DNA from 4 places in the Ferdinandcohnia sp. FSL W7-1320 genome. Region 1 is predicted to be linked to each of the others. Evidence: riboswitches for the same ligand, from Rfam matches in the RefSeq annotation. Region 1 holds a riboswitch; each other region holds the start of a gene.
The links. A riboswitch is a leader RNA that binds a small molecule or an ion and turns the genes downstream of it on or off. The one in region 1 is predicted to bind S-adenosylmethionine.

Region 1 (5,669 bases):
TGATTTTTCAACAAAATTATAGCGAATTTTCATAGTCTCCACTCCTCTTACAGTAGAAAGAATTCCCAACTACCTATAGTATATGCATCAGAATATTTCTTTTTCCAATGAACAAAAATGTAACATATTTACACTAATGTGTAAAGAATATTCTAAACATTTTGATATAAAAAAGCTTTATGGAAAATACCATAAAGCTCCTTCTATTCCTATTTTGTACCTGTAAACTCTGGGTCTTGGAATGGATGAGCTACCCAACCAGTTGGATCAATAAATAATCGAACTGCTACGACCTCACGATCATCCATTAGTGTGAAAAAGTGTGGTGTGTCAACAGGAACAGAAATAACATCCCCTGCCTCTAATTCAACATCAAAGTAGCCAGTATCGCCACTTCCTTTAATAATGAAAATTCCATGTCCTGCTACGATTGCACGTACTTCATCTTCTGTATGAACATGTACTTGTTCAAATTTCTTTAAAAGCTCATCAAGATTAGGAGTAGCATCGGACAATGCGATGACATCCCATTTTTGATATCCGTTACGCTCACCAAGTGATTTGATTTCTGCTTCGTAAATCGATAGGATTTGATCTTTTTGCTCATCCGTAATTCTACAATTTCCTCTTAATTCCTCTGGTAGTTTGTTAGTATCCCAATGTTCATAAAGGACACCTTGTTCTTCTAAAAATGCTGCTACCTCTTCTTGTCCCTCTAGTCTCTCACCTGTATTACGTAATTTAATATTTGCCATTTTTCTCACCTCGTGAATTTTTTATACCCTTAAAGGGGCTAATGCTAATAGTTTTAAATGATAGCTAAAAAGAAACTCATATGCTTCTAAATGTTTTTTTGCATCAAATGCATTGTTAGCCCAGACAGTGATTCCATGGTTTCGGATCAGTACGGCGCCAAAGTCGCTAGTGACATACTTGCCAAAATTTCTTGCAAGTGTAGGGATATCAGCATCATTTTGGATGATTGGTATTCTAATTTCTGAATCCACATCCCATAAACCAAGCGCTTTAATAATTTCCTGCCCCTTGAATACAACTTCTCCTTTGTCAGCATATAGTTCAGAAATGACATTATTATCAACTGTATGAACATGAAGACTACAACCTGCATTTGTTTTGTTATAGATTTCAACATGCAGAAGTGTTTCTGCCGAAGGCTTCAAGTGAGTAGGAGTAACTGGATAACCTGCTTCATCCACTAATAAAAAGTCCTCATCAGTTCTTTTCTTTTTATCTTTGCCACTTGCTGTAACAAGAAATGTGATAGGATTGTCGGATACTTTTATGGAAAGATTTCCACTTGTCCCCATAAACCAATCACGCGCTGCAAGTTCATCTTTTATATCTGCAAGCTCTGTCCATTGCTTAATTCGAAGCATTTGTTAGAACCTCCTTTTTTAGAATCTCTATTACATCAAAAAAGGAATGGAATGAAGAATGATTAATTCCAAGTTCTTCACATTTTTGGACAAGAAAATCTCTAGCAATGACCTTGTCTCCAAGTTTAGCCGCTTGAAGATCTGTAATGGAATCACCAATAACGATCTTAAAATCGTCCTGATTTGCAAACTTACGAATCAACGTTGGCTTGCAACAGCCACACTCGTTTGTGCACTCATCATCACAAGTGTATGGCCATACAATCTTTATTTTTTCATTTGTAAAATCGGATCTGTTACAGTAAATTTGCTCTTTTGGAACGAGTCCGTCAAGCAATGGCTCTACAAAAAAATCAATCCCACCGCTGACAATGTATAAGGGAATTTCCTCTTCTTTTGTAAACGCAACAAATTCCTTAAATCCTTCTCGTATTTCTGCATGGTTGAGTATATAGTCTGTAATTTCCTTACGCGATGCTGATGGTAAAAGCGCAAACATTCTACTCACTCCCAACTGTATCGGGATTGTTTGTAAGAGAACTTGGTCCTTGATCTCCTCCCATGCAGGGGGAGCAAATCTTTTCATGATGGCAATAATGTTATCAGTATTCGTGATTGTACCATCAAAATCACAGAAGATAATTGGTTTATTCATTTTTATACCTCTTTATATCCCCATAATTCAATTGCCTTTTTAAGCTCAGGGCTATTTTTTGCAAATTCAATAAGTGTCTTTCCACCTAGTACTGCATCAACTGCAGCATTAAAGGCTATTCCGCCCCCAATTGCACCATCAGGATGTCCGTGAACACCGCCACCGGCATTGATGACACTATCTTTTCCAAAATCATTGATTAGTAGTGGCACTAGGCCTGGATGGATTCCGGCTGAAGGAACAGGAAATGTTGGTTTAAATACCTCATCATTTTTTGTTAACTCTTCTGCAATTGCTAGTGTCTGTTCTCTTTCAAGCGCAACACTACCATATGGTGAAGGGAACAAGACAAGATCTGCCCCAGCATATCTAAGTAATTTTCCTAGTAATAGCTTATTAGAAAATCCGTAAAACTCAGAAGGAGTGAGTGTCCCACTTACAGCTGGATGGGCCATAATTGGTATTGAAATTTGCGGGTCTTCTGCTAAACTTTGAAGTACATCAATTCCGTAAGCAAAAACATTAAACAATAGTAGGTCAGCACCTAACTCTACTGCCTTCCTAGCTTTTTCCCTTAATTCGAATGTTCTTCCGGTTAAGTTTACAGCGTAAAGTGCCCGTTGTCCGGTTTCTTTGAACACATCTTCAAGTACCTTTTTCCCTTCAGTGATTCTTGTTTCCAAAGGTGTTAACGTGTTCTCAAAGAGTATTTCATCATCCTTGATGATATTCACACTACCGAGTGCCTGCTCACGAAGCTGATCCTTGAGATAGGCTATGTCTCTTCCAATGACCCCTTTAAAAATACTCATTACCAGCGGTCTATTATATACTCCAAGTTTTGCACGAATGCCTTCAATTCCAAATTTCGGACCAGGGAATGTGGATTTTAATTCACTAGAAAACTCCAAATCTAATAGTTTAACTTCCCCATCCAAGGAAAGCTTACCAAAGGTAGTTGTTAAAACAGCTGGTAGGTCTGCACTAAAATTAGCGCTTGGGTATGCTATTCTAATAATTCCCTTTTTTACTTGCTTTCCTAAATATTGACTTGCTCTGTTGTCTGAATCTAAATGCTCGACACTTATTACTATACCTTTATGCTTTTTAAGTTGGTTTTGTTCTATTTTTGGTAAATTTGTCCAAGAGCCGATTGTTAAGCCGAGTGCGATACCTTCAGCTTTTTTCACTAAGTTGTCCCCGGTGTCATGCACCAAATACGTAGCAATCACTTCACTCATTTTTCAACCCTCATTTCAAAATGTTCCATAAGACGAAAAAAACCTCTTCATAAGAAGAGGTTAGCAAACTAACATCTTCTTATCTCTCAGCTTAATGCTGCAAGAATTAGCACCGTGCTTACAATTTGTAAGTCGGTTGCCGGGCTTCACTGGGCTAGTCCCTCCACCTGCTCTTAATAAGAAAATAGATTCTATTATTATATTGAGCCATGTTTTAAGTAAGCTCAATCTAAATTTAATTTTTACGAAATTGAATTTAATTAGGATTATGACAGGAATTATTTTTCTTGTCAAACATTTTTTAACTTTTAAATTTTAATGGTTATTTAAACAAGTTTAGTTTTTTAATTCGATTTGCAGCTTCAACAAGTCTATTTTCGTCAGTTAAAAGACCAACACGTACATATCGATCGCCATATTCACCAAAGCCGATTCCTGGTGCTACAGCAACATGAGCTTTTTCTAGTAATAGGTCTGCAAAACTAACTGATGTGTAACCTTTAGGTACAGGTAACCATGCGAAAAATGAGCCTTCAGGTGCGTTCACATCCCATCCGATGTCTTTTAAGGCACCAATGAATGCATTCCGTCTTGATTCATATTTGTCTACTAATTCTTTTACACAGTCCTGTGACTCGGTCAGTGCGGATGCAGCTGCTACTTGAACGGGACTGAACAAACTCACGTACATATGGTCTTGAATTAGATTTATTGCTTCAATTACACTTGGGTTTCCAACCGCAAAGCCCACTCTCCAGCCTGCCATATTATAGGTTTTTGAAAGTGTGTATATTTCAATACCGATATCTTTGGCACCTTCAACTTCCAAAAAGCTGATCGGCTTTTTCCCCTCATATCCAATCGCACCATATGCAAAATCATGTACCACACAAATATTATGTTCTTTCGAAAAAGAAATTGTATCTTCAAAAAATTCTTTCGTTGCAATAGCCCCTGTTGGGTTATTCGGGTAATTTAAGAACATTACCTTTGCTTTTTCAAGCTTTTCTGAATCAATTTCTGTGTAATCTGGTAGAAAGTAATTCTCTTCTTTCAGAGGCATATAGGCCATTTCAGCTCTTGCAAGCTCAACACCTGACCAATAGTCTGGATAACCAGGGTCAGGTACTAATGCAACATCCCCAGGATTTAATAGACATTGTGGAATCTCTACCAATCCAGCCTTTCCACCAAATAAAATCGCGATTTCTGTTTCAGGGTCAAGTTCAACACCATATTCACGTTGGTAAAATTCTGCCGCTGCCTTCTTTAAGAATGTATGGCCACGAAATGGAGAATACTTATGAAATTTAGGCTGATCGGCAGCCTTTTTAAGAGCTTCAACAATATGTTGAGGTGTTGGTTGGTCAGGATTCCCCTGACCTAAATTTATTACATCATGCCCTTGGGCAACTACATTGTTCACCTTAGCTACAAGAGAAGCAAAAAACTGTTTCGGTAATTTTTGCAGGGTTTCAGATTGTTGGAAATTTTTCATATCTACACCTTCTTCAAAATACTTGAAATACTAACCAAAAATAATATATTGTTAGAGTTAACTTGTAAAGTATTATTTTCACTGGGAGGATACCAAATGAATCTTAAAATTGCTTGTATACAGTATGATATTCAATTCGGTAAACCGCAAGAGAATTTTGCCCAAATTTCTAAAGAAATCGAAAAGACAATGAATCAGGACAAACCTGATATTATCATCCTTCCAGAGCTTTGGACGACTGGATATGATTTAACAAGATTAGATGAAATTGCAGATGAAAATGGCGATGAAACAAAAACGTTTATAAAAACCTTAGCAAAACAATACTCTGTAAATATTGTAGCAGGCTCTGTAGCCAAAAAGACGGAGCAAGGTGTGACAAATACGATGTTTGTCTTTAATCGAGACGGAGAATTGCTAAGTGAATACAGCAAACTACATTTATTCAAGCTAATGGATGAACATTTGTATTTAAAGGCCGGTGAAGCAAAAGGCGATTTCATAATTGAAAATGTACCAGCAGCTGGTGTGATTTGTTACGACATTCGCTTCCCAGAATGGATTCGTGCACATACAACAAGTGGCGCAGAAGTTTTATTCGTGGTAGCAGAATGGCCACTTCCTCGCCTTGAGCATTGGCGAACATTACTCCTTAGTCGAGCGATTGAAAATCAGTGCTATGTTGTTGCATGTAATTGTGTTGGAAGTAATCCTAATAATGAATTCGGAGGTCATTCGATGGTTATCGACCCTTGGGGAAACATTATTGCTGAAGCAGGTACTGAAAGCACAACTCTAGTTGGAGAAATCGACCTTAGCAAGGTAAAAGAGGTGAGAAAACAAATTCCTATCTTCCAGGATCGTCGTCCTAATTTTTA
Region 2 (5,669 bases), 2.2 Mb from region 1:
AAATTATATAAGAAGGTAGCAGAAAACGTATGAAATTAGATCGTATACTTCCATTTGCCCGTAAATTACTTAAACTTGCAGTTAGAGAAGGAGATTATGCAGTTGACGCTACAATCGGAAATGGTCACGACACAGCAATGCTTGCTTCTTTGGTTGGTGAAAATGGACAAGTTTTTGGCTTTGATATTCAAAAAGAAGCTATTGAAAACACAACCACTCGTTTAAAAGAGCAAGACCTGTTTGATCGCGTTCGTTTGTTTCACGAGAGCCATAGTCAACTTTTAGCGATGATTCCCACTGATGCCCGCAGCAAAATCGCAGGGGCAGTCTTTAATTTGGGATATTTGCCTGGAGGAAATAAGGAAATTGTTACAAAGGCTGATTCTACAATTGAGGCAATTGAGCAATTACTTACTGTCATGAAGCCTGAAGGTATTATAGTACTTGTTGTGTACCATGGTCATGAAGAGGGTGCAGTCGAACGAGATCAGCTGTTAGAATATTGTTCAACGCTGGACCAAACCAGCGCTCATGTATTAATGTACCGATTTATGAATCAAATGAACAATCCACCTTTTATTATCGCAATTGAAAAAAGATAGAGCCCAGACTGTTGAAAAACGCTCGCATACTTCGTTGCTTGCCTCCCTCGTCCGCTCATGAGGGCTACTTCTATTCGCGTCTTCGCTCAGCGGAGCGCCTTGTCTGACAAGCGTTTTCATAACAGTCTTGGAAGAATTCATCCATAACTTCACTTATGAAAAAAGATAGAGCCCCGTCGCTCTATCTTTTTCTTATTCAAACACATGTTGAAATCTACGGTAGGCTCGTCCATTTACATAAAAGAAAAAAGAAGTCTTCCCACCGAGTCTAATAATTTTCTTCGCAATTTTTAATACACTTCGTTGTGACCTTACCTTTTCATCTGATAGATATAGACCTAATAAACCCCTATTAATCATTCGGTGAAATTTTTCATTTGGTAACCCGGCTGTATGTTTATCTGCTTCGGTGATAAAGTGCTTAAGGCGATCTACCAATTCATTTTCATGTGGATAATAAAAACAGAAATTTAAGTCTCCACCTTTACGGTCCTCTTCTTGATCAATGAAATAATCAAGAAGGATGTGCAAGCCTTGGATATATGGAAAATACCCATTCCGAACTTTGTTGGCCATCTCCTCGTTGAATTCTTCATGAAAAGCGTAAGCAACTAAACAAAAAATCCCTAGTGTAGACCCTGAACAGGCTGAGAATTCATACCATTCCATGTTTGGCAAATCCTTTTGGTGATCTTTAAACCAATTCTCAAGTCTTGGAACTCGCTCTTCTACCTTTACATGTTTATGAACTTGTAAAGCACAATAATAACTTGCCAACTCCTGTAAATAATCAGCAATCTTATCATAATGATGAAGGTTGTGAAGAACATCCTGACAGGTTGTTACTAGGCTCTCCAAGTAACCCCCATCATCCTGTTCTTCTCGAAATTGATAATAGTTTTTTGTTGGACATCCTGGTCGTAAGGCATCTGGCATAGAATCATGTAACGAGCTAAAATCTAACGGATCAAGCGAGGTGCTTCGATCACAAAGATTATCTAGATAGTCACTAATCGTTTGATACGCAACGATAAATCGAATGCATTCCTCCATTTGTCCTTCTGATAATAAGGCGAGAATTGCTCCACCTTCACAGTGAAACGTTTTAGTTTGAATACTCGCTAATGCCTGTCTCCGAAGTTCCTCATTTGGAATAGCCTCCGCTTTCTTTTTCCAAATTGATAATTCACGATGTACAATCGGAAATACCTCACGATACACTTTCTTCATTAAACTAATCGGTTTTGTTGGTACCATCGATATCACCTCAATATTTAGGAACATTGAATATATGTACGATTTACGATAATTGTAAAAGTTGATACACTTACCATAAATGATTATTTATCGAATATCAAACGAAAGGATGTAACTATTATGATTTATCCATACAAAGGGAAATATCCTGAAATTGCCGACTCTGTATATATTGCGGAATATGCGACAGTTACTGGTGACGTAAAAATTGGTGAGGAAACAAACATTTGGTTTAATACTGTCATACGGGGGGATGTGGCACCGACCATTATCGGAAAAAGAGTGAGCATTCAGGATAACTCAACCTTGCATCAAAGCCCAAATAATCCTTTAGTTATTGAAGATGATGTCACAATTGGTCATCAGGTGATCCTACATAGCTCTATTATCCGTAAAAATGCGCTAATCGGAATGGGGTCCATTATTCTTGATGGGGCAGAGGTTGGTGAAGGGGCTTTTATAGGTGCCGGAAGCCTAGTTCCACAAGGCAAAAAGATTCCACCAAACACTCTTGCATTCGGAAGACCAGCTAAAGTTATTCGTGAATTAAATGATGAAGATAAAAAAGATATGGCCAGAATTCGCCGTGAATATGTGGAAAAAGGGCAGCATTATAAGGAATTACAAAAAGAAAAACGCGGTTAATCAAATACGCCTTGGCGTATTTACGCCCAGATTTTTTTGAGCTTGCTCAAAAAATTGCCCTTGAAAATCTATGGCATCCGCCGGAGGCTTTAACTTTATTCAGTCAAGTTTGATACTAAATTGGATAATCTATTTGCTTTCATCCAACCACTCATAGCATTTCAGCTGAATAAAGTTAAAAGCTCACCATTAAGGCGAGCTTTTTTCTTTCTTATTTTGCAGCTTGTGTTTTAAGCGCTTCTGCTTTGTCAGTACGCTCCCATGGTAAATCAAGATCATTTCTACCAAAGTGACCATATGCAGCGGTTTGCTTATAAATTGGACGACGTAGATCAAGCATCTTGATAATTCCAGCAGGACGTAAATCAAAATTATCACGAACCAATTCTACAAGTACATCCTCTGACACAGTTCCGGTTCCAAATGTGTCTACAGAGATAGAAACTGGTTGTGCAACACCGATTGCATACGCAAGCTGAACTTCACATTTATCCGCTAAACCAGCTGCTACGATGTTTTTCGCAACATAACGAGCAGCATATGCAGCTGAACGGTCAACCTTAGTTGGATCCTTACCCGAGAAAGCGCCACCGCCATGGCGTGCATAACCACCGTACGTATCAACAATAATTTTACGGCCAGTTAAGCCAGCATCCCCTTGAGGACCACCAATTACAAAACGGCCAGTAGGATTAATGAAATATTTAGTATTCTCATCAATTAGTTCACTAGGAACGACAGGGTTAATTACATGTTCTTTTAAATTACGTTGAATTTGCTCTAATGAAATTTCAGGATGGTGCTGGGTTGAAATAACAATCGTATCGATACGAACTGGATTGTTGTTCTCATCGTATTCAACAGTAACTTGAGTTTTTCCATCTGGACGTAAATATGGAAGAATCTCATCTTTACGTACCTTTGTTAGTCTGCGTGATAACTTGTGAGCTAATGAAATTGGTAGAGGCATTAATTCTTTTGTTTCGTTACAAGCATAACCAAACATTAATCCTTGGTCTCCAGCACCAATTGCTTCAATTTGCTCATCAGTCATTTGACCTTCACGTGCTTCTAACGCTTGGTCAACCCCCATTGCAATATCTGGAGATTGCTCATCAATGGATGTTAAAACTGCACAAGTTTCATAGTCAAATCCGTATTTTGCTCGTGTATAGCCAATCTCTTTAATCGTTTCACGGACAATCTTTGGGATATCTACATATGTAGAAGTTGTAATTTCTCCCGCAACAAGTACAAGACCTGTTGTGACAGAAGTTTCACACGCTACGCGTGCATTTGCATCACTTGCTAAAATCGCATCTAAAATAGAATCTGAAATCTGGTCACAGATTTTATCTGGATGTCCTTCTGTAACAGATTCTGAAGTAAATAAACGGCGTCTATTTGTCACAAACGCTTCCTCCTTTTCGGATTCAGAATCGAATAGTTCGAGTTCTGACATTCATTGATACGGTACTCATTCCCTTAGTATTGTTACCTTCACGATTTTCTATCCTATATTAAATGAACAGTTATCTACGATCAAATGTGCCTTGGCGTTTTTGCGCCCGATCTTTAGGCCGACACGATGTGGGTCATACAGACGGTTGCCACAGGAAGCGAAAAATTTCCGCTAAAAAATCGAGGCATCCGCCGGAGGCTTTAACATTATTCTGTTGGAATCGAACTCCGAGAATAATTTAAACACATATCACGCGTTAAGTAACATCAATAAAACCAATAAAGAATAAAAAACCTTTCCTACTATTTCGAGGAAAGGTTTATCGTTTATCCAGCCTTTCACTCTTATCGATCAAGGACATACCTTGCTCAGGTTAGCACCTTATCACTTTTTCGAATGTGGAGACCTACTAATAGGTTTCACTAAAAACCATTTGATATGTAAGAAAAGTGATGGTTGCCGGGTTTCATTGGGCCTGTCCCTCCGCCAGCTCGGGATAAGAGAGTATCCGTTCAATGACATATGATATCGCAGTAGTCCTTAAGGTGTCAACAGAATTCCGAAAAAAAACAAAGTCGAAGTGTGTCACACTATTTCCTCAATATTGACAAACTATAAAAGAATTATCGATTATAAAGGACTATTTTAGAATCTGCGCGCACTTTTTAATGATATGTTACGTAAAATACGTTAAATAGTATAGACTATTTTTATTAATGTGTTATACTAATTGTAAATTTGAGATAATTTATGGAAATTTAAAAATTAATAAAGGATGGTTTAACATGAATTCAGTTGAAGTTACAAATGAGCAGCTATTAGAATTAGTGAATGGAAAAAACGCACTTCATAACCTATCTGTTCCTATTTTAGTTGAAAAAGTACTATCTAGACAAGAGGGAATCCTTACTTCGACTGGGGCTATACGTGCGACAACTGGGAAGTACACCGGAAGATCACCTGAAGACAAATACATCGTAGAAGAAGCATCTACTAAAGATAGAATTGATTGGGGTAAGGTAAACAAACCAATTTCTGAAGAAGTATATGAAAAACTTTATACAAAAGTACTTTCATACTTAACAGAAAAAGATGAGATTTTCGTATTCAATGGATATGCAGGTGCAGACAAAAAAGTACGCATGCCAATCCAAGTAATCAATGAATATGCTTGGCATAACCTTTTCTCTCAACAAATGTTTGTTCGACCAACAGAAGAGGATCTAAATACACATCAACCTGAATTCACAGTTATTTGTGCACCAAATTTTAAAGCTGATCCTGAGGTAGATGGTACTCGCTCTGAAACATTCATTATTATTTCCTTTGAAAAACGAACAGTGTTAATCGGAGGAACTGAATATGCTGGAGAAATTAAAAAATCAATCTTCTCTGTGATGAACTATGTATTGCCTGAAAAAAATATTCTTTCCATGCATTGTTCTTCAAACGTAGGCCCTGAAGGTGACGTTGCACTATTCTTTGGTCTATCTGGAACAGGAAAAACTACTCTTTCAGCAGATCCAAAACGTCGTCTTATTGGCGATGATGAACACGGTTGGTCTAGCTCTGGCGTGTTTAATATTGAAGGCGGTTGCTATGCTAAATGCATCAACCTTTCTCGCGAGAAGGAACCACAAATTTTCGATGCGATTCGCTTTGGCTCTGTGTTAGAAAATGTGGTTGTAAATGAAGAATCCAGA
Region 3 (5,669 bases), 2.4 Mb from region 1:
TTATTTATTCACTCCGATGTGCGGAACCTGTCAGGTAGCTTCGAAAATGATGACTGTCGTCGCTGAATTGTTACCAAACGTAATAATCGGTAAGAGCGATCTTAATTATTTACCAAAGAAAGCAATCAATTGGCAAATTGAAAGTGTTCCTTGTTTAATGCATGTAAAAGAAGGAAAAGTTGCGCAAAAGTATTATGCCTTTCACTCAGTTCCTTACTTGGTTGAAATCTTATCAAAAACATAAGCCCAGGAATGGATATCAGCATTCTTGGGTTTTTTTATTGAATGTGCTATGCCTTACAATTTTCTACCCAAGGAAAATTTTAAACATATTACCTAAAACAACTCCGTTTATCGTGCTTCTTTGTACTCATACTAAAAAGAGTACTATAAAAAAGGGAAACTCATGAATTGGAAATTTCCTAAAAGTTGGGGGAGACATTCATGGAGTCAATATGGCTTGAATATGCCTGGGCATTGTTAATCCTAATTGGTTTGGAAGGGTTATTATCAGCGGACAATGCTCTAGTTCTAGCAATCATAGCCAAGCATTTACCTGAAGAACAGAAAAAAAAGGCAATCAATTACGGAATACTCATGGCTTTTGTTTTCCGTTTTGGAGCACTTTTTGCTATTTCCTTTATAGCAAACGTTTGGCAAATACAAGCGATAGGGGCAGCTTATCTTCTTTATTTAGGATTAAAGCATATCATCCAAGCAAAGTTTGGTAAGGAAAATAAGGACATTCATAAGGATGATGAAAAAGAATCTGCTGGTAAAGGATTTTGGCCAACTGTAGGAAAAATTGCATTAGCGGATCTTGCTTTTGCTATTGATTCAATCTTAGCTGCGGTTGCTCTAGCCCTTGGTCTTCCAGAATCACCTCTTGGCAATTTCGGTGGTATGGATGGAGGGCAATTCATTGTTATTCTTCTTGGGGGTATTGCTGGCCTCGTATTGATTAAGTTTGCTGCAACTTGGTTTGTGCAACTTCTTGAGAAGCGACCTGCATTGGAAACAACCGCATATGCAATTGTCGCCTGGGTCGGTGTCAAACTTGCTGTAATTACCCTTGCTCATGAGGATATTGGTATTTTAGACCATGATTTCCCGCATAGTACTGTTTGGACAATTATCTTCTATGGAGTATTAGTTGGCATTGCACTACTCGGTTGGTTTGCACCAAGTAATAAGAAAACGCTTCAAGAAGGCAATGCATAAAAAAAGCGAAAGAATAATGTCTGTTTAACTGCGATAATCCAATTGGGTTATCGCTTTTATTTATTTTAAAAATATACATCATTTTTGTATTCGGTATATTGCAATTTGTCTAAAAAGTTGTATGATATTTAGGGAGTCGAAATATCATATTTATCACATAATTATAGGAGCACATATGAGCATTGTCACCGGATGGAAAACGCAATATAAAGCATACAATCAAAACATCAAACGATTTATCCTAGCAACTGTTTTTACACAATTAGGCATGGGTATGTACACAATCATGTATAACTTTTATGTAAGAGAGCTAGGTTACTCCGAGCAAACGAACGGAACAATTATTGCAATGACTGCTTTAGCATCTGCCTTAATTCTCGTACCCGCAGGGCTTATGAGTGATAAATTTGGCAGAAAGAAAGTGATGGTTCTTGGAGTTGCGATTTCTACATTCGCCTTTTTTGCTAGAAGTATACTAGAAATTGATCAGTTACTGATTGGAACTGCATTTATTACAGGGGTGTCGACTGCATTTATTCAAGTATCTGGAATCCCGTGGTTAGCGGAAAACTCCACATCTTCACAAAGGGTTCACCTTTTTAGTTTTCATTCAGCAATCATGATGGCCGCACAAGTAGTAGGAAATATTGCGGGAGGGGCATTTTCTGATGCCTTTCAATTTATCTTTCATTTGAGTGGACTTTGGAGTGTAAGAATCACATTATTAATTGCAACTATCATTTATATGGCTGGTATTTTACCGATACTTAAAATGAATGAACAGCCAAGGAAACAACCTGAGATTAAAACAGTGGCGTCATTTAGGCAGAAGCTGCGAACAAATAAATCACAAATAAAGTTAATTGCGATGTTTGCATTTGCTCAAATGATCATAGGGTTTGGATCAGGATTAGTTATTCCTTACCTAAATTTGTATTTTGCTGACCGGTTTTTAGCAAGTAATACAGTAATTGGTCTCATTTTATCATTGGGACAAGCAGCAACAGCGATCGCGATGATTATTGGACCAGCCATTGTTAGTAAGGTAGGAGAAGTTCGAGCAGTTGTTTATCTACAACTATCATCATTGCCTTTCCTCTTGCTGACAGGGTATACCGAAAATCTTTACATAGCGGCCATTGGCTTTTTATTTAGACAAGCCTTAATGAATGCAGGAAACCCGATCCAAGCATCTCTTGTTATGGGGCGGGTTGATGATTCTATGAAAGGACTGGCCAACTCTGTTAACCAAATGGTATTTTCATTAGGCTGGGCTTTAATGGGGCCAATATCAACCTCGATTGTGATGCTGTATGGTGCTTATTGGGGCTATGCTTATGTTTTTACAATTACATCTGTCTTATATTTAATAGGTTCTCTCTATTTCCTATTTGTTTTTACTGGGAAATCCTTTCAGAAAGAGGAAAAACAAATCGCGAAAATATCTTAATATGTCGTATTTCCCGGGAAAAATGGACGAATTTTGTAGCATTAACATGAATGTTTAATTAGTGTTGTCGATTTTCACAAAAAATACAAGTAATTTGGAATATCTTGTTTTTTCAAAATATTTTCATTGACTTGTGAATGAAAAAGGGTTAACATCAAATTAATCATAAAAGTAAAAACTTAATAGTTTATCTTATCAAGAGTGGTGGAGGGAATGGCCCTATGAAACCCGGCAACCGGTATTTACACGGTGCTAAATCCAGCAGGCTTTTTTTGCCTGAAAGATAAGAAGAGAGACCATACATACAACCTCTTCTTATCGAAGAGGTTTTTTTATTTAATCAAAGAGGGAGAGATTAATATGAGTGAAAAACAAAAAAATTTCAGACCAGAAACGATTGCAATACATGGGGGTCTTGAGGCAGATCCAGTAACCGGTGCTAGAGCAGTTCCTATCTACCAATCAAATGCGTTCAAATTTAATACTACTGAACATGCAGCAAATCTCTTTGGATTAAAGGAAAACGGTTATATTTATACTCGAATCCACAACCCAACTACTACTGTTTTTGAAGAAAGAGTAGCTCAATTAGAAGGTGGAGTAGGTGCATTAGCAGTTGCTAGCGGAATGGCAGCCATTACGACTTCAATCCTTAACATTGCGGGAGCAGGAGATGAGATTGTATCTGCTTCTACTTTATACGGTGGAACGTATAATCTATTTGCTAATACTCTACCTAAATATGGAATTAAAACGCATTTAGTAGATCCAAAAAATCCTGAAAATTTCCGTCAAGCAATAACACCAAATACAAAAGCAATCTTTGCTGAAACAATCGGAAACCCTAGCTTAGATATACTAGATATTGAGGCAGTTGCTAACATTGCTCATGAAGCAGGTATTCCACTAATTGTTGACAATACTTTTGCAACACCATATTTATGTAGACCAATTGAGCATGGAGCAGACATTGTTATCCATTCAGCTACAAAATGGTTACTAGGTAATGGAACAACCATGGGTGGAATTATAGTAGACGGAGGTAAATTCGATTGGAATTCACCAAAGTTCCCTGGATTTACAACTCCAGATCCTAGTTATCATGATTTAGTCTTTGCGGAAGCATTGGGACCAGTAGCCTTTATAATTAAAGCAAGAGTTCAACTACTACGTGATTTAGGTCCAGCTATTAGTCCATATAATTCATTCCAATTCAATTTAGGTTTAGAAACATTGCATGTTCGAATGAAGGAGCATATTGCGAATACGAAAAAAGTTGTTTCTTATCTTAAAAATCACCCTGGGGTTGAATGGGTGTTGTATCCAGGTGAAGAGGACCATCCAAATAAACAACTAGCTGATAAATATTTACCAAAAGGTGCAGGAGCGGTAATTGTATTCGGTATTAAAGGTGGAAGAGAAGCTGGCGAAAAGCTAATCAATAGTGTTGAGCTTTGGTCACATGTTGCAAATGTAGGAGATGCAAAAAGCTTAATTATTCACCCTGCTAGTACTACACACCAACAATTGAGCCCAGAAGACTTAAAGGCATCTGGTGTATCAGAGGACTTAGTCCGCTTATCTGTTGGTATTGAAAATGTGGAAGATATTTTAGAAGATTTAGAGCAAGCCATTAAAGCTGCAAATGGAACCAGTTCAGCCTTATCAGTGCCGACTGCATAACTGAAAAATTGTTCACAATATTTTCGTTGACACCCTTATATAGAGATGATAAGATTACTCTCGTGTTGTTTTAGTATGATAATAAAAATTAAATAAATCTGATAACTCTTATTTAGAGTGGTGGAGGGATGTGCCCGATGAAACCCAGCAACCGTCAACGTCTGTTGAAAAGGTGCCAATTCACACAAAGCTTTGGGCTTTGGAAGATGAGAGGAAGGAATCACAAAATTGTGCCTTTCTGCTCGTTTTTGCAGAAAGGCATTTATTTTTATATGCGTGGCATATTTGAATAATTATTATCTTTATTTATTTACATTATCGCATACACTAAACATAGTTTTCTCTGAATAGAAGGTGTGACAACGTGATAACACTAAAAAATGTTAAAAAGATTTATCAAACAAATACAAATTCTGTAACAGCAGTTAACAATATTGACCTTCAGATAAATGAAGGTGAAATTTTCGGAATCATTGGATACAGTGGCGCGGGTAAAAGTTCACTCATCCGTTTATTGAATGGGCTTGAAACTCCAACAGAAGGGAATATTTCTGTTGCTGGTCATAATATCACGTCCATTAAAGGAAAAGCATTACGTGATGCTCGTAAAGAAATAAGTATGATCTTTCAGCACTTTAACCTACTATGGTCGCGAACAGTTAGGGAAAATATCTCCTTTCCCCTGGAGATTGCAAAGGTGCCAAGAACTAAAAGAGAAGAACGGGTAAATGAGCTTATTAAGCTTGTAGGACTGGAAGGAAGAGAAGATGCTTACCCATCACAGCTAAGTGGTGGTCAAAAGCAAAGGGTTGGAATTGCAAGAGCACTTGCCAATAATCCGAAGGTTTTACTATGTGATGAAGCAACATCTGCATTAGACCCTCAAACAACTGACTCTATTTTGGACTTGCTAGTTGATATTAATGAGCGTTTAGGGTTAACAATCGTATTAATTACCCATGAAATGCATGTGATTCGTAAAATCTGTCATCGAGTTGCAGTAATGGAAAATGGGAAGTTTGTTGAACAGGGAAGAGTGCTTGATGTATTTAAAAAGCCTCAAGCCAACATTACAAAACGCTTCGTTCAGCAAGTGACAGAGCCTGAAGAAACAAAAGAAACGGTTGAGAATTTATTAGATCGTTATCCAAATGGAAAAATGGTTCAGCTTAGCTTTGTTGGTGAAGATGCTGAAATGCCATTAATTACAAGATTAATCCGAGATTTTAAGGTGGAAGTGAATATTTTACAAGGGAAAATTTCACAAACCCAAAATGGATCTTATGGAACATTATTTATACATCTTGATGGTGAT
Region 4 (5,669 bases), 720 kb from region 1:
CGTATTTTTCTTTGGAAGCTTCCTAGCAGGAATTGGTGGGGTACTTGGCTCCCCAATCCTAGGGGTAGCCCCTGGAATGGAATTTAATATCCTCATTTTATCCCTTGTTGTTCTCGTTGTAGGAGGACTTGGGTCGGTAAGCGGAACGATTGTTGCGAGCCTTTTAGTGGGTATGGTTGAAACATTTAGTCGTTTCTATGTCCCAGAACTAAGCTTAATCATTACATTTGCATTGATGGCTGCTGTATTAATTATCCGTCCGCAAGGATTGATAGGAAGGAGGGCATAAATGGGTAAACAGTGGATTAAAGGAAGTGTATTATTCTTATTAATGGTTGCTGCTCCATTTTTTGTTTCTCTCTATTACGTAAACATTTTTACGGAAATCTTGATCTTTGGAATATTCGCCATTAGTTTAAATATCCTAGTTGGTCAGACTGGATTGGTTTCCCTAGGGCATGCTGCATTTTTCGGTGCTGGTGCTTATGCAACTGGTCTTGCGGCAAGTCATTTATCTACAAATGTGTTTCTAACGATTGCAATTGGAATGCTGCTTGCCTTTCTATTAGCTATTTTAATAGGTTTTGTATCAACAAAGGCACACGGATTTTACTTTTTGATGCTAACACTTGCTTGTTCCCAGATGGTTTACTCTATCATTTATCAATGGACAGATGTAACGGGTGGATCTAATGGATTATCAGGTATTCCTTCTCCAAGCCTGTTTGGAGATTTTCTCCTATCCAATCAAGTGTTTATCTATTATTTTGTATTAGTCGTATTTGCAATAGTTATGATCGTGATTAACAGACTTCTTCATTCCCCACTTGGGTACGTCTTCATTGGAATAAAAGAAAATGAAGACCGAATGAAGTCGATTGGATATAACACAACCTTCTATAAAAACATTAGCTTTTTGATTGCTGGTACTTTGGGTGGATTGGCTGGAAGTTTATATGTGTTTTTCAATGGCTTCGTAGCCCCAACAGATGTGTACTGGACAGTGTCTGGTTCGGTACTGATCATGGTGCTAGTTGGAGGAGCAGGAACACTTTGGGGACCTGTTATTGGAGCGGCATTCATCGTTGTGTTGGAGACAATTATTAGTTCTTACACAGAAAGCTGGATGATGATTATTGGTACTGCCTTCATCCTATTTACGATCTTTGCTCCTTCCGGAATTGCAGGGCTGTTCTCTAATCTGACAGGGAGAATTTTTAAGACAAGGCCAAAACCTGTAGTGGAAGATTATGTCGAGCAAGCGATTGAACCAATTAAACAGCAATCAAAAATAAATGGATAGGGGGGAAAGTGATGACTACAATTCTTTCCATTCAAAATCTATCAAAGCACTTTGGTGGGTTAAAAGTAATTGAAGATATTACGTTGGATGTGACAGTTGGAGAACGTGTGGGATTAATTGGTCCAAACGGCGCTGGTAAGACAACCTTTTTCAATATGATCGCCGGAGACTTGAACCCGACAGGTGGAACAATTGCCTATTATGACCGAGATATTACAAAGGTACCAAACTATAAAAGGACAGAAAGTGGAATAGTGCGAACGTTCCAGAAGAACAATCTAATGTTTGGATTAACGGTGAAAGAGAATGTTCTCCTTGTTTTACAGAAAATGAGGAAAGAGCATACGCATTGGTGGAAGAAGGTAAGTCCCAAAAATTATCAAGCATTGCATAAAGAAACGGATGCCCTTTTACAGGAATGGAATCTTGATCAGTATAGCGATACAAAGGTACAAGAGCTATCTTATGGTGTGCAGAGACAAATTGAAATTGTCATGGCGATTGCTGGAAAGCCAAAGATTCTACTGTTAGACGAACCAACAGCAGGAATGTCACAGGTTGAAACCGACCAGATTATTGCTCTAATTAATAAGTTACCAAGAGAAGTAACGATTTGTATGATTGAGCATGATATTGATGTGTTGTTCGGTAATATGGACCGAGTGATTGTCCTACATACAGGAAAACTAATTGCAGATGGTACACCAGAAGCGGTTCGCGAAAATGAAGAGGTTAAGGAAATTTACCTAGGGCGGGAGGAGGCTGCACATGCTTAAGTTGAAAGATGTTAATAGCTTCTATGGCTCAAGTCACATCCTTCATGGAGTGAACCTTGAAGTGAAAGAAGGCCAAGTTGTTACCCTTTTGGGAAGAAATGGTATGGGTAAGACAACAACCATGCATTCAATTATTGGCTTTGTAAATAAAGTACAAGGTGAAATCCTGTTTGAAGGTAAAAATATTGCCTCTCTTCAAAGTCATCAAATTGCTAGAAAAGGGATTGGGATTGTTCCCCAAGGGAGAAGAATATTTCCGAACCTATCCGTAACAGAAAATTTAACCGTTTTCGCTGATTTGAAAAAAGGAGATTGGAATCTAGAGAAGATTTTTCACTATTTTCCACGCTTAAAGGAACGTGAAAAATCTCATGCTGGCACCTTAAGTGGAGGGGAACAATCGATGTTATCTATCGGAAGAGCATTGATGAGAAATCCAAAAATCTTATTGCTTGATGAACCTACCGAAGGATTGTCACCCTTAATGGTCAGTGAAGTGATGGATGTCCTTTTAAAATTAAAAGAATCCGGAATGTCGATGCTGCTAGTAGAACAAAATATCTCAACTGCCTTGAGAATAGCAGATGATGTTTATATTTTAAGTAAAGGAAAAGTAGTTTACCACGACAATCCCGAAGAACTAAAAAACAATATGGATATCGCGTATCAACATCTCGCGTTAAGCAGCTAACAATAGCCCTTCCCATTCCCGGGAATGGGCTATTTACTATCCGATAATAATATTTTTTAAAATTTAGATTCGTTGCTACAATAAGAATGGAAACGTTTAACACTGTTTTGATAGTGTAATGTTGTTATTGACATAATACTAACTGGCTAGTAATATCTAACTATAATAAATTTCATAAATAATCAAACTTATCCAGAGCGACCGAGGGACTAGGCCCTAAGACGTCCGGCAACCCCCATTTTGGGAAGGTGCCAATTCCTGCAGAATGATTTTCATTCTGAAAGATAAGTCGAGATAAATTTTTATTTCGATACCTCTTTCAGATGAAAGAGGTATTTTTGCATTAAAAAACTGGTAAATGAATGAGGTATTTAAATGATTGAAATTCGCAATCTTTCAAAGATATATAAAACAAAAAAAGTGACCGTCACAGGTGTTGATAATGTTACTCTTCAAATAGAAGCCGGCGAAATCTTTGGCATCGTTGGCTATTCAGGCGCAGGAAAAAGCTCCCTGCTGCGCTGTATCAACTTGCTTGAACGACCAAGCTCTGGAAACATCTTGGTAGATGGGGTAGATCTTACCTCTCTAAAAGCTAGTGACCTGCGCATCGCTCGTTTGAAAATCGGAATGATTTTTCAACACTTCTATTTAATAAGTCAAAAAACAGTATTCGAAAATATTGCGTTTTCCTTAAAAGCTGCCAATCTACCAAAGGAACAAATCAAAAAACGTGTCGAGGATTTACTCGAAATGGTAGGTCTATTAGATAAAAAGGATGTCTATCCTTCGCAGCTAAGTGGTGGTCAAAAACAAAGAGTTGGGATTGCAAGAGCGCTCGCAAACGATCCTAAAGTGTTGCTTTGTGATGAAGCGACCTCCGCGCTTGACCCAACAACAACTAAATCAATCTTAAAGCTATTAAAAAAGATTAACAAAGAACTTGGCATAACAATTGTCCTAATTACGCATGAAATGGATGTTGTGAAGGAAATTTGTAACCGTATGGCGATTATGCAAGATGGAAGGGTAATCGAAGAAGGTTCTGTTTATGATGTATTTGCAAACCCGAACACTGAACTAACAAAGGAATTTATTGAAAGTGTTGTTTCCTTTGAGATTCCTGAAATCATTCTTGATTCATGTAAAGGCCCAATCGTGAAGGTTACCTTTAAAGGAAAAATTGCCGGTGAGGGTGTTATATCAGATATGCTTCAGACTTTCAATGTAAAAGGAAATTTCCTTCATGGTTCCATTGAATACATTCAAGAATCAGCACTAGGTATTTTTATCATGGAGTTGAGGGGAAATAAAGAAGAAATCAAATCAGCACTGAACTATATTGAGGAACGTGCTGCACAAGTGGAGGTGTTACGTGATGGAAATTGATTTAAATCATCTCATGGAGCTTCTCCCTGATATCAATACAGCGTTTTTCCAAACTATTTATATGATTGCTATTTCATTACTTATTGCAGTTGTAATCGGACTTCCAGTTGGAATTCTTCTATATGTAACTGACAAAGGATTATTTTTAGAAAACAAAGTAGTTCAAAGCATCTTAGGGTTTGTCGTGAACTTAATTCGTTCAATTCCATTTATTATCTTGCTTGTTGCATTGATTCCAATCACGAATTTCATCGTAGGCACAACGATTGGGCCGACTGCAGCATCTGTTTCACTTTCAGTTGCTGCGATTCCATTCTTCGCTAGAATTGTGGAAACAGCTTTAAGGGAAATTGACCGAGGTGTAATCGAAGCTGCGATTGCAGCGGGAGCAACTCCATGGATGATTATAAAAGATGTGTTGCTCCTTGAAGCGCGATCTGGAATTATATCTGGTGTTACCTTAACACTTATTAGCTTAATTGGATTTTCAGCCATGGCAGGTACTGTTGGTGGTGGAGGAATCGGAGACTTAGCAATCCGATTTGGTTACTACCGGTACGACAATACCATCATGTTTGCGACAGTCCTAATCTTAATCATTTTAGTTCAAGTCATACAACTCCTTGGTGACTACATTGCAAAGGTAGTAGATAAAAGATAAATAACATAAAAACAGAAAGAAGGAAAAAAAATGAAAAAGTGGTTAACAGGAATTATCTTACTCTTAGTAGCATTCGTTATTACAGCTTGTGGAAGTAGCGCAAGCAATGATGGTGAAAGTAAAGACTCAGCTGTAGAATCAAAAGATATAAAAATTGGCGCAACAGCAGGACCATACAGTGATATGGCTAAAAAAGCTCTTAAGCCAGGACTTGAAGAACTTGGATACACAGTAGAAATTGTTGAATTCAGTGATTATATCCAACCAAACAAAGCATTAGACAATGGTGATATTCAAGCAAATCTATTTCAACACACAATTTATCTTGAAAACTTTGAAAAAGAAAACAACATGGATTTAACTGCATTAATTAATGTTCCGACAGCACCAATGGGAATTTATTCAAATGTTTATAAATCAATCGATGAAGTAAAAGAGGGTTCAACTGTAACACTTCCAAATGACCCAACAAATGCAGCACGTGCATTAAACACATTACGTGATGCGGGGCTTATTACAATCGCAAAGGATGCAGACCCATTAACAGTTTCAGAAAAAGATATTGACGAAAATAAAAAGAATTTAAAATTCCAACCAATTGAAGCTGGTCAATTACCACGTTCTGTTGAAAGTGCTGATCTAGCTGCAGTCCCAGGTAACTTTGCATTAGCTGCAAAAATGAATTTATTAGATGCACTTACACTTGAAGATATGTCTGATTCATACCGAAATGTAGTTGCAATTAGTGCAAAAAATAATGATTCACAGTTTGCGAAAGATTTAAAAGCAGTAGTAGAATCTGAGGATTTCGAAAAAGTGATTGATGAGGAATTCAAAGGCTTTGGTAAG

Region 2: another riboswitch for S-adenosylmethionine. It lies ahead of metK (methionine adenosyltransferase); the one in region 1 lies ahead of mtnW (2,3-diketo-5-methylthiopentyl-1-phosphate enolase).
Region 3: another riboswitch for S-adenosylmethionine. It lies ahead of NST91_RS06385 (O-acetylhomoserine aminocarboxypropyltransferase/cysteine synthase family protein); the one in region 1 lies ahead of mtnW (2,3-diketo-5-methylthiopentyl-1-phosphate enolase).
Region 4: another riboswitch for S-adenosylmethionine. It lies ahead of NST91_RS21370 (methionine ABC transporter ATP-binding protein); the one in region 1 lies ahead of mtnW (2,3-diketo-5-methylthiopentyl-1-phosphate enolase).

The regions. Positions count from the first base shown of each region.
Region 1 covers NZ_JBBPAM010000001.1:3,652,280-3,657,948, forward strand. The annotation lists gene cbpA (cyclic di-AMP binding protein CbpA) at 1-33, opposite strand, end outside; gene NST91_RS18025 (acireductone dioxygenase) at 210-755, opposite strand; gene NST91_RS18030 (methylthioribulose 1-phosphate dehydratase) at 777-1,397, opposite strand; gene NST91_RS18035 (2-hydroxy-3-keto-5-methylthiopentenyl-1-phosphate phosphatase) at 1,384-2,052, opposite strand; gene mtnW (2,3-diketo-5-methylthiopentyl-1-phosphate enolase) at 2,055-3,293, opposite strand; SAM riboswitch class I at 3,370-3,476, opposite strand; gene NST91_RS18045 (pyridoxal phosphate-dependent aminotransferase) at 3,616-4,791, opposite strand; gene NST91_RS18050 (carbon-nitrogen family hydrolase) at 4,888-5,669, shown strand, end outside.
Region 2 covers NZ_JBBPAM010000001.1:1,405,048-1,410,716, reverse strand. The annotation lists gene mnmL (tRNA modification radical SAM protein MnmL/YtqA) at 1-33, shown strand, start outside; gene mnmM (tRNA 5-(aminomethyl)-2-thiouridylate-methyltransferase MnmM) at 30-602, shown strand; gene tbcS (tetraprenyl-beta-curcumene synthase) at 795-1,859, opposite strand; gene NST91_RS07150 (gamma carbonic anhydrase) at 1,980-2,504, shown strand; gene metK (methionine adenosyltransferase) at 2,716-3,915, opposite strand; SAM riboswitch class I at 4,308-4,469, opposite strand; gene pckA (phosphoenolpyruvate carboxykinase (ATP)) at 4,752-5,669, shown strand, end outside.
Region 3 covers NZ_JBBPAM010000001.1:1,268,041-1,273,709, forward strand. The annotation lists gene NST91_RS06370 (thioredoxin family protein) at 1-244, shown strand, start outside; gene NST91_RS06375 (TerC family protein) at 445-1,221, shown strand; gene NST91_RS06380 (MFS transporter) at 1,271-2,671, shown strand; SAM riboswitch class I at 2,861-2,961, shown strand; gene NST91_RS06385 (O-acetylhomoserine aminocarboxypropyltransferase/cysteine synthase family protein) at 3,032-4,354, shown strand; SAM riboswitch class I at 4,460-4,567, shown strand; gene NST91_RS06390 (methionine ABC transporter ATP-binding protein) at 4,719-5,669, shown strand, end outside.
Region 4 covers NZ_JBBPAM010000001.1:4,377,087-4,382,755, reverse strand. The annotation lists gene NST91_RS21390 (ABC transporter permease subunit) at 1-289, shown strand, start outside; gene NST91_RS21385 (ABC transporter permease subunit) at 290-1,303, shown strand; gene NST91_RS21380 (ABC transporter ATP-binding protein) at 1,315-2,079, shown strand; gene NST91_RS21375 (ABC transporter ATP-binding protein) at 2,072-2,770, shown strand; SAM riboswitch class I at 2,956-3,061, shown strand; gene NST91_RS21370 (methionine ABC transporter ATP-binding protein) at 3,146-4,159, shown strand; gene NST91_RS21365 (methionine ABC transporter permease) at 4,149-4,820, shown strand; gene NST91_RS21360 (MetQ/NlpA family ABC transporter substrate-binding protein) at 4,851-5,669, shown strand, end outside.